DNA from 3 places in the Leptothrix cholodnii SP-6 genome. Region 1 is predicted to be linked to each of the others. Evidence: predicted binding sites of a transcription regulator. Region 1 holds the regulator's gene; each other region holds the start of a gene.
The links. Region 1 encodes FNR, which switches genes on or off when oxygen is low (the NO sensors DNR and NnrR bind a similar motif). Its sites were predicted from a motif close to TTGATNNNNATCAA; they were not measured.

Region 1 (3,270 bases):
CAGCAGGCCTTGGTCGGCCAGGTCGACCAGGGCTTCGAGTTCGGTGGCAAAGTAGGTTTTCACGTCGATCAAGTGTGCCAGGGCGACCGACTCGTAGCTCAGCCGGCCGTGGCACATGATGGACATGATGACGGCGCGGCGCACCAGGTCGTCGCGCGTCAGGGCCAGGCCGCGCACCACCGGCAGCTCGCCGCGGTTGAGCGAGTCGTAGTAGTCGTCGAGCGTCTTGGCGTTCTGGCTGTAGGTGGCGCCGATGCGGCCGATGGCCGACACGCCCAGCGCGATCAGGTCGCAGTCGGCCTGCGTGCTGTAGCCCTGGAAGTTGCGGTGCAGCCGCCCTTGCCGCTTGGCCTGCGCCAGGCCGTCCTCGGGCAGCGCGAAGTGATCCATGCCGATGTACTGGTAGCCGTGGCTGATGAAGCCGCTGATGGCCTGCGACAGCATGCCGATGCGGTCGCTGCCACGCGGCAGCTCTTCGGTGACGATGCGACGCTGCGGCTTGAAGCGCTGCGGCAGGTGGGCGTAGCCGTACATCGCGATGCGGTCGGGCCGCAGTCCGGCGACCTGGCGCACGGTGCGCGCGAAGCTCTCGGGCGTCTGCTTGGGCAGGCCGTAGATGAGGTCGACGTTGATCGAATGGAAGCCGAGCTCGCGCGCATCCTTCATCAGCGCCTCGACCTGCTCGAAAGGCTGGACGCGGTGCACCGCCTTCTGCACGTCGGCGTCGAAATCCTGCACGCCGAACGAGACCCGGTTGAAGCCGAGCTCCTTGAGGTGAGCCAGGCGCTCGCGGCTGACGGTGCGCGGGTCGATCTCGATCGAATATTCGCCATGCGGCTCGATGTGGAAATGCCGGCGCAACTCGCCCATCAGGCGGTCGAGTTCGGCATCGCTCAGGAAGGTGGGCGTGCCGCCGCCGAAATGCAGTTGCGAGACGCGCTGGCCCCGGCCGAGCGTCTGCGTGACCAGTTCCAGCTCGCGCGCCAGCGCGTCGATGTAGGCGGTCGAGCGGCCGTGGTCGCGGGTGACGATCTTGTTGCAGGCGCAGTAATAGCAGACCGATTCGCAGAACGGCACGTGCACGTAGACCGACAGCGGCCCACCTGCGCCGCCCACCGCACCGATGCTGCGCTGGGACAGTGCCTGGCGGTAGTGATCGGCGGTGTAGGCCTCGACGAAACGATCCGCCGTGGGGTAGGAGGTGTAGCGTGGCCCGGGGCCGTCCATGCGGCGCAGCAGTTCCTCGCTCAGAACCGGCTGGTGGTCCGTGGCGGCCACGTCGGCGTTGATCGTGGTCGCGGATTGGGGCTGCGTGCCTGCGGAGATCGTCGTGTGCATGTGCGCACTGTGCCGTGCCGGTGGCGCTGTACCTTGACATGGCTCAAGCACCATGCGTCCGCGCTATTCAAGAATTCCCTGAGTCGACCCTCACTTCGCCATGACCACAGAGGCACTTTGCCGGTGCATGCTGGTAAGGTGTCGGCCATTCCTTCCCAGGATCAACCAAATCATGCAAGACACTGCCGCCTCCTCCCAGCTCAACGCGCTCAAAGTGGCCTGCTCGGCCTGCAATCTGCGCGAACTGTGCCTGCCAGTGGGCCTGTCAGACGACGAGATGTCTTCGCTCGACAACATGGTGAGCACGCGCCGCAGCGTCAAGCGCGGCGAGAGCCTGTTCCATTCCGGCGACGCGTTCGCGGCGCTCTATGCCGTGCGCACCGGCTTCTTCAAGACCGTGGTGTCGGCCACCGACGGCCGCGAGCAGGTCACCGGCTTCCAGATGGCCGGCGAGCTGATCGGCCTGGACGGCATCAGCAACGACCGCCACTCGTGTGATGCGGTGGCGCTCGAGGATTCGCAGGTCTGCCTGATCCCGTACGGCCAGCTCGAGAGCCTGTCGCGCGAGTTCACGCTGCTGCAGCACCAGTTCCACAAGATCATGAGCCGCGAGATCGTGCGCGACCACGGCGTGATGCTGCTGCTCGGCAGCATGCGTGCCGAGGAGCGCCTGGCAGCCTTCCTGCTGAACCTGACGCAGCGCCTGCAGGCGCGTGGTTTCTCGGCCTCGGCGCTGGTGCTGCGCATGACGCGCGAGGAGATCGGCAGCTACCTGGGCCTCAAGCTCGAGACCGTCAGCCGCACCTTCTCGAAGTTCCAGGACGAGGGCTATCTCGAGGTCAAGCAGCGCGACATCCGCATCATCGACCAGGACGCCCTGCAGCGCGTGGTCAACGGCGCCGGCTGCTGAAGATCTGCAGGCTCAGGGATAACGACGCCGGTTCAGGTCGTTCGACTCACGCATCAGCAGTTGCGTGAGGCTGGAGGCGATGCCGATCAGCACCCAGAACGCGAAGAAGGCCGCCGTGTAGACCGCCGTGCGGTCGAGGTCGACCGGCGCGCCGCCGAGCCAGCGCAGATCTTCCGGGTCGACGAAGGCGAACACCAGCATCTCGGTCACGCCCGCCAACAGGAAGGCCGGCCACCAGACGACCGACAGCCGCTTGGCCCAATTCGACATCGGGAAGGTCGTGGACGCTTCGTAGTCGGGCGCCAGGTCCTCGATGTCGGGGTCGTTGCGCAGTTCGGCTTTCATTTGCCGCCCGTGGCCGCATGGTTGCGAGCCTGCTGAGCAGGCAGGCGCGAAGGGTCGATCGCCGATCCGGTCGCGCCGGCCGATTCGGTGCGTGCGGACTGCGCCGTGCTCAGCACCGGGTCCGGATGACTCAACGCCAGCGCCAGGGTCACGAAACTGGCCATGATCACCACCAGCGGGCCACCGAGCACCAGCCACAACATGCGCTCACGCCACCACGGCAAGGTGGCTGGACCGGGGGCTTGTACTGCAATCGACATGGCTGCTCCTGCTTGTCAACGTGGAATCACGAAGGTCGACTTCTCGCGCAGCGTCGCCGGCGCAGCGCCGCCGGACTCCACGCGCTGGATGTCGAAATGGATGGTGTGCGCCCCGCTGCCGGCACGGCTGGCGGACTCGGGCGGCAACTGCACGGCCACGGTGATCCAGCGCGCCTCGGCGCTTGCCACCTGCACCGGCGCCGTCACGGGCAGGCTCAACCCCGGCAAGCCCTCGACGGCGACGCGGTAGGACTGCGTCGTTTCGGTGGCGTTCATGATCTGCAGGCGGTAGACGTTCTCGATCACGCCGTCGTCGACGATGCGCGCCAATGACGCGCGGTCACGCACCACGTCGACCTTGAACGGCGATCGCATCGCGATGCTCACGCCCAGGGCGACCACGATCACGATCAGGAT
Region 2 (3,270 bases), 2.1 Mb from region 1:
TCGGGCAGGTCGCCGGCCATGCGGCGCTCGAAGGCCACCGCCAGCTCCGGGAACTCGAGCACGTAGGCCGAGTAGCGGTCTTCCCACGCGGCCTGCGCGGCAGCGCCGGCCACGCGGCAGTCCCAGGCGGCGCAGATGTCCTCGGGGATCACGAACGGCTCGGCGTCCCAGCCGATCGACTCGCGGGTCAGCGCGATCTCTTCGGCGCCCAGCGGCTCGCCGTGCGCCTTGGCGGTGCCGGCGCGGTTGGGCGAACCCTTGCCGATGGCGGTCTTGCAGATCACCAGGGTCGGCTTGTCGGTGCTCTTCCTGGCCTCGGTGATGGCGGCATCGACGGCGTCGATGTCATGGCCGTCGACCGGGCCGACCACGTTCCAGCCGTAGGCCGCAAACCGCAGCGCGGTGTCGTCGACGAACCAGGGCGCGACCTTGCCGTCGATCGAGATGCCGTTATCGTCGTACAGCGCGATCAGCTTGTTGAGCTTCCAGGCACCGGCCAGCGCGCAGGCCTCGTGGCTGATGCCTTCCATCAGGCAGCCGTCGCCGAGGAAGGTGTAGGTGTGGTGGTCGACGATGGCGTGGCCGGGGCGGTTGAACTCGGCGGCCAGCAGCTTCTCGGCCAGCGCCATGCCGACCGCGTTGCTGATGCCCTGGCCGAGCGGGCCGGTGGTGGTCTCGACACCCGGGGTCACGCCGACTTCCGGGTGGCCCGGGGTCTGGCTGTGCATCTGGCGGAAGTTGCGCAGCTGCTCGATCGGCAGCGCGTAGCCGGTCAGGTGCAGCAGCGCGTACAGCAGCATCGAGCCGTGGCCGTTGGACAGCACGAAGCGGTCGCGGTCGGTCCACTGCGGATCGCTCGGGTTGTGCTTGAGGTGGCGCTTCCAGAGTGCCACCGCGATGTCGGCCATGCCCATCGGGGCACCAGGGTGACCGGAGTTGGCTTGTTGCACGGCGTCCATGGCAAGCGCGCGGATCGCGTTGGCCAGCTGGGTGGGGGAGGTTTCAGTGATGGCAACCATGGGCGCAGTGTTGAAATGAGATGGAAAAAACAGGCGGAGCCGGCGATTTTACCGGCGCCCGGGATGGCCACCCCGGCATGCCGGTTGGCGGGCCGCCAGGCCCGCGCCCCGGCACCTTGAGCCACGTCAAGACAAGACAGCCCAAACGCTGCGAGCCTTGCATCCGCGACACAAGGAGACACCCCATGACCCAGACCGCCCTGCGCGTGATCCGCGACGAACACTCGGCCCTGAGCGCGATGCTCAGCTCGATCCCGCTGCTGCTGGCCGAGAGCAAGCGCAACGGCACCCAGCCGTCGTTCGACGTGCTGCGCGCGATGCTGTTCTACATCGACGAGTTCCCCGAGCGGCTGCACCACCGCAAGGAGACCGAACTGCTGTTCCCGCTGCTGCGCCAGCGCAACGCCGACTGCACCGAGGCGCTCGACAAGCTCGACCGCGACCACGCTGCCGGCGAGCGCGCGATCCGCGCCCTCGAGCACGCGCTGCTGGCCTACGAGATGATGGGCGAGGCCCGCCGCGGCGCGTTCGAGGACGCGCTGTCGAGCTACCTCGAGTTCTACCGCGCCCACATGCGCCTCGAAGAAGACGTGGTGCTGCCGGCCGCGCAGAAGGTGCTGACCGAAGCCGACTGGCAGCAGCTCGACGCGGCCTTTGCGCAGAACCGCGACCCGCTGACCGGCCACACGCCCGACCAGGCCTACGAACAGCTGTTCCGCCGCATCGTCAACAGCGCGCCGGCGCCGGTCGGACTCGGTTGAGCCCCACCTAAACTGGCGCGCATGGCCTCACCTCTACCCCTGCGCGCCATCGTGCTCGCCGCCGGCCGCGGCGAGCGCATGCGGCCCCTGACCGACACCACGCCCAAGCCGCTGCTGCCGATCTTCGGCCGGCCGATGATCGAGTGGCACCTGCTCGCGCTGGCGCGTGACGGCGTGCAGGAGGTGGTCATCAACACCGCCTGGCTCGAGGATCAGTTCCCGGCCGTGCTCGGCGACGGCAGCCGTTTCGGCCTGCGGCTGCGCTATTCGACCGAAGGCCGCGAGCACGGCGGCGCACTCGAGACCGCCGGTGGCATCGCCAAGGTCCGCGACTGGCTCTGTGCCGACGGCCGTGCCGCGTTCTGGGTCGTCTCGGGCGACATCTGGGCGCCGGACTTCCGCTTCGACGCCGAGCTGGCGCAGCGCTTCATCGCCAGCGGCCTCGACGCCCACCTCTGGATGGTGCCGAATCCGCCCTTCCATCCGAAGGGCGACTTCGCCTTCGGCGCCGCACTGCCAGCGCTCGACGCCCAGGCTGCGCTGGCCGCGCCGATCGGCGGTGACGCCGCGGGCCAGAACGGCGCGACCTACGCCAACCTGGCGCTGATGCGGCCGTCGTTGTGCGCCAGCGTCACGCCGGGCAGCCGATCGGCACTCGGGCCCCACCTGCATGAGGGGATCGCCGATCGTCGGATTTCGATCTCGATGTATCAAGGACGTTGGGAAAACGTCGGCACGCCGGCCCAGTGGGCGGCGCTGCAGGATGCATCGAAGGATCCGGTTCATGACTCTGCTGCTCGCCCTCTCCACCTGGCTGACCGCACTGGCGATCGCGGTCGCGCTTGAGCAATCGCTGTCGGGCCTGGCGCGGCTGTACCGGCTGCGCCGCGAGCCGATGGTGTCCGACCGGCACACGGCGGCGTTCTATCAGCGCTCGCTGTTGACCTGGGCCAGCGCCGACGTGCGTCGGCTCTGGCTCGGGCTGATCGCCGCGGCAACCTGCGGCTGGCTGGCCTGGCTGGCGCACCCGCTGTGGGCGCTGGCGGCCACGGCGGCGCTGCTCGGCAGCCTGGCGTGGGACCTGGCGACGTGGGAATGCGTGGCGGTCAGCCGCTGGCAGGTGGCGTGGCGGCGCGGCTGGCGGCGCAGCGTGCGGCGGCTGCCGACCGCCCAGGTGGCGCGTGTGCACGTGATCGCACGGGCGCGCTCGGCCCGCCACGGCTGGCTGGCGCGCCTGCACGGCCGAGCGCTCGGCACCTGCTGCCTGGCGCTGGAACTGCACAACGGCCGAGCCGTCAAGCTGCCGCGCACGGGCGGCTGGGCGGGCCGGCGTTCGGTCGAGCAGGCATCGGTCTTCCTGCGCCAGCGCCAGCTGGAAACCGCGCAGGAGCGCCGCGAAAACGCCCGCGAGCAGCGCCGCGCCGAACGCCGCGCCCGCCGGCTGATCCCCGAAGCCAGCGAGATGCGGCTCAAGCGCGAGATCGTCGCGC
Region 3 (3,270 bases), 860 kb from region 1:
AGATGGCGATCAAGCCCGGCAAGCCGCTCGCCTTCGGCAGCGTGCGCCGCAGTGGCGAAGACGCTGGTGACAGCGCGGCCGGCCATTCGGGCGCCTGGTTCATGGGCCTGCCGGGCAATCCGGTGTCGAGCTTCGTGACCTTCCTGCTGCTGGTGCGCCCCGTGCTGCTGCGCCTGCAGGGTGCGACCGACACGGCGCCGCGCACCTACACGCTGCGCGCCGATTTCGACTGGCCGCGCGCCGACAAGCGCCGCGAGTTCCTGCGCGTGCGGCTCAACGCGGCCGGCGGGCTCGACCTGTTTCCGAACCAGAGTTCGGGCGTGCTGACGTCGGCGGTGTGGGCCGACGGTCTGCTCGACAACCCGGGCGGGCAGACCATCCGGGCCGGCGATGCGGTGCGTTTCATTCCGATTGCCGCGTGATTTGTTCAAGCCAGACATGAAGATCCAACTGCGTTATTTCGCCTCGCTGCGCGAAGCCCTCGGTGCCGGCGAAAGCCTCGAACTGCCCGCGCCGACCACGGTGGCCGCGGTGCGCGACCGGCTCATCGCCCAGGGCGAACCGCACGCCAGCGCGCTGGCCCGCGGCCGCGCGCTGCGTGCGGCGCTGAACCAGACGATGTGCAGCGAAGACACCGAGTTGACAGACGGCGCCGAGCTGGCGTTTTTCCCGCCCGTGACCGGCGGCTGAGGAGTTGGACGTGAATACGCCCCGGGTGACGATCCAGCAGGCCGATTTCGACCTTTCTGCCGAGGTCGCGGCCTTGCGTGCTGGTGACGGTGGCGTCGGCGCGGTGGCCAGTTTCATCGGCACCGTGCGCGACCGCAGCGACGGCGCCGGTGTCAGCGCGATGGAACTGGAGCATTACCCCGGCATGACCGAGCGCAGCATCGAGGCCATGATCGACACGGCGCTGCAGCGCTTTGACATCCGCGCCGCGCGCGTCATCCACCGCGTCGGGTTGCTGCAGCCGCAGGACCAGATCGTGCTGGTGGCCGTCAGCTCGGCGCACCGCGGCCAGGCCTTCCAGGCCTGCGAGTTCCTGATGGACTACCTCAAGACCGAGGCGCCGTTCTGGAAGAAGGAAACCACGCCCGAGGGCGCGCGCTGGGTCGACGCCCGCGTCAGCGACGACGATGCGCTGCGCCGCTGGGGCATCACGCCGGGCAACGTCGGCTGACACGGCCGCACCGGCCGTCCGATTGACGGCGGATTGATCCTCGTCTACCGGCTGTCACCAAAGGCGCTGCGGCGGGCCTTGAAATGGGGCCATGCTGCCTAAGATTCTCTGCAACCCGGAGGATCTGCCCATGCGACTCGACAAGCTCACGACTGCTTTCCAACAAGCCCTGGCCGACGCGCAGAGCTTGGCCATCAACCGCGACAACCCCTACATCGAACCGGCCCACCTGTTGGCGGCGATGCTGGCGATGCAGGACGGCCCGAAGGCCTTGCTCGACCGCGCCGGCGCCAACACCGCGGCGCTGAAAACCGCGATGGACACGCTGATCAGGGGCCTGCCGCAGGTCGAGGGCAGCGGTCAGTCGGTGCAGCCGGGCCGTGATCTGCTCGCGCTGCTGCAGGCGGCTGAAAAGGATGCCGGCAAGCGCGGCGACCAGTTCGTCAGCAGCGAGCTGTTCCTGCTGGCGGTGGCCGACAGCAAGAGCGACATCGGCGGCGTGGTGCGTGGTCACGGCCTGACGCGCAAGGCGCTCGAGGCCGCGATCGACGCGGTGCGCGGTGGCGCCACGGTCGACAACGCCGAGGCCGAAGGCCAGCGCGAGGCGCTCAAGAAATACACGCTCGACCTGACCGAGCGCGCCCGCATGGGCAAGCTCGACCCGGTGATCGGCCGCGACGACGAGATCCGCCGCGCCATCCAGGTGCTGCAGCGCCGCAGCAAGAACAACCCGGTGCTGATCGGCGAGCCGGGTGTCGGCAAGACCGCGATCGTCGAGGGCCTGGCGCAGCGCATCGTCAACGGCGAGGTGCCCGAGAGCCTGAAGAACAAGCGCGTGCTGGTGCTCGACATGGCCGGGCTGCTGGCCGGCGCCAAGTACCGCGGCGAGTTCGAGGAGCGCCTGAAGGCGGTGCTCAAGGAAGTGGCCGCCGACGAGGGCCGCATCATCCTGTTCATCGACGAGCTGCACACGATGGTCGGCGCCGGCAAGGCCGAGGGCGCGATCGACGCCGGCAACATGCTCAAGCCCGCGCTGGCGCGTGGCGAGCTGCACTGCATCGGCGCGACCACGCTCAACGAATACCGCAAGTACGTCGAGAAGGACGCCGCGCTGGAGCGGCGTTTCCAGAAGGTGCTGGTCGACGAACCGAGCGTGGAGGCCACGGTCGCCATCCTGCGCGGCCTGCAGGAAAAGTACGAGGTGCACCACGGCGTGCAGATCACCGACCCGGCCATCATCGCCGCGGCCGAGCTGAGCCACCGCTACGTCACCGACCGCTTCCTGCCCGACAAGGCGATCGACCTGATCGACGAGGCGGCGGCCAAGATCAAGATCGAGATGGACTCCAAGCCGGAGTCGATGGACAAGCTCGATCGCCGGCTGATCCAGCTCAAGATCGAGCGCGAGGCGGTGCGCAAGGAGAAGGACGAAGGTTCGGTGCGCCGCTTCGGCCTGATCGAGGAAGAGATCGCCAAGCTCGAACGCGAAGCGGCCGATCTGGAGGAGATCTGGAAGGCTGAAAAGGCCGCCGCGCAGGGTTCCAAGCAGTTCATGGAAGAGATCGAGAGCGCGCGCCTGCAGATCGAGGAGTTCAAGCGCAAGGGCGATTTCAACCGCGTGGCCGAGTTGCAGTACGGCAAGCTGCCCGAGCTGGAAAAGAAGCTGCACGACGCCCAGGCCAAGGAGGCCGGCAAGGCCAAGGGCGGTCAGGGCCCGCAACTGCTGCGCACGGTGGTGGGCGCCGAGGAGATCGCCGAGGTGGTGTCGCGTGCCACCGGCATCCCGGTGGCCAAGCTGATGCAGGGCGAGCGCGACAAGCTGCTGCAGATGGAAGGCAAGCTGCACGACCGCGTGGTCGGCCAGAGCGAGGCGATCATCGCGGTGAGCAACGCGATCCGGCGTTCACGCGCCGGCTTGAGCGACCCGAACCGGCCGCTCGGCAGCTTCCTGTTCCTGGGGCCCACCGGCGTCGGCAAGACCGAGCTGTGCAAGGCGCTGGCGGGTTTCCTGTTCGACAGCGACGACCACATGATCCGCATCGACATGAGCGAGTTCATGGAGAAGCACTCGGTGAGCCGGCTGATCGGCG

Region 2: a site for FNR is predicted at 1,136-1,149, ahead of LCHO_RS01095 (hemerythrin domain-containing protein). Genes of this name have one in related genera too.
Region 3: a site for FNR is predicted at 1,214-1,227, ahead of clpB (ATP-dependent chaperone ClpB). Genes of this name have one in related genera too.

The regions. Positions count from the first base shown of each region.
Region 1 covers NC_010524.1:3,054,815-3,058,084, forward strand. Annotated here, with positions in the region: gene hemN (oxygen-independent coproporphyrinogen III oxidase) at 1-1,338, opposite strand, end outside; gene fnr (fumarate/nitrate reduction transcriptional regulator Fnr) at 1,511-2,248, shown strand; gene LCHO_RS13870 (hypothetical protein) at 2,261-2,593, opposite strand; gene LCHO_RS13875 (PI-PLC domain-containing protein) at 2,590-2,853, opposite strand; gene ccoG (cytochrome c oxidase accessory protein CcoG) at 2,869-3,270, opposite strand, start outside.
Region 2 covers NC_010524.1:229,198-232,467, reverse strand. Annotated here, with positions in the region: gene tkt (transketolase) at 1-1,019, opposite strand, end outside; gene LCHO_RS01095 (hemerythrin domain-containing protein) at 1,205-1,780, shown strand; gene LCHO_RS01090 (nucleotidyltransferase family protein) at 1,802-2,626, shown strand; gene LCHO_RS01085 (hypothetical protein) at 2,565-3,270, shown strand, end outside.
Region 3 covers NC_010524.1:2,191,608-2,194,877, reverse strand. Annotated here, with positions in the region: gene LCHO_RS10145 (molybdopterin molybdotransferase MoeA) at 1-422, shown strand, start outside; gene LCHO_RS10140 (MoaD/ThiS family protein) at 439-690, shown strand; gene LCHO_RS10135 (molybdenum cofactor biosynthesis protein MoaE) at 701-1,180, shown strand; gene clpB (ATP-dependent chaperone ClpB) at 1,311-3,270, shown strand, end outside.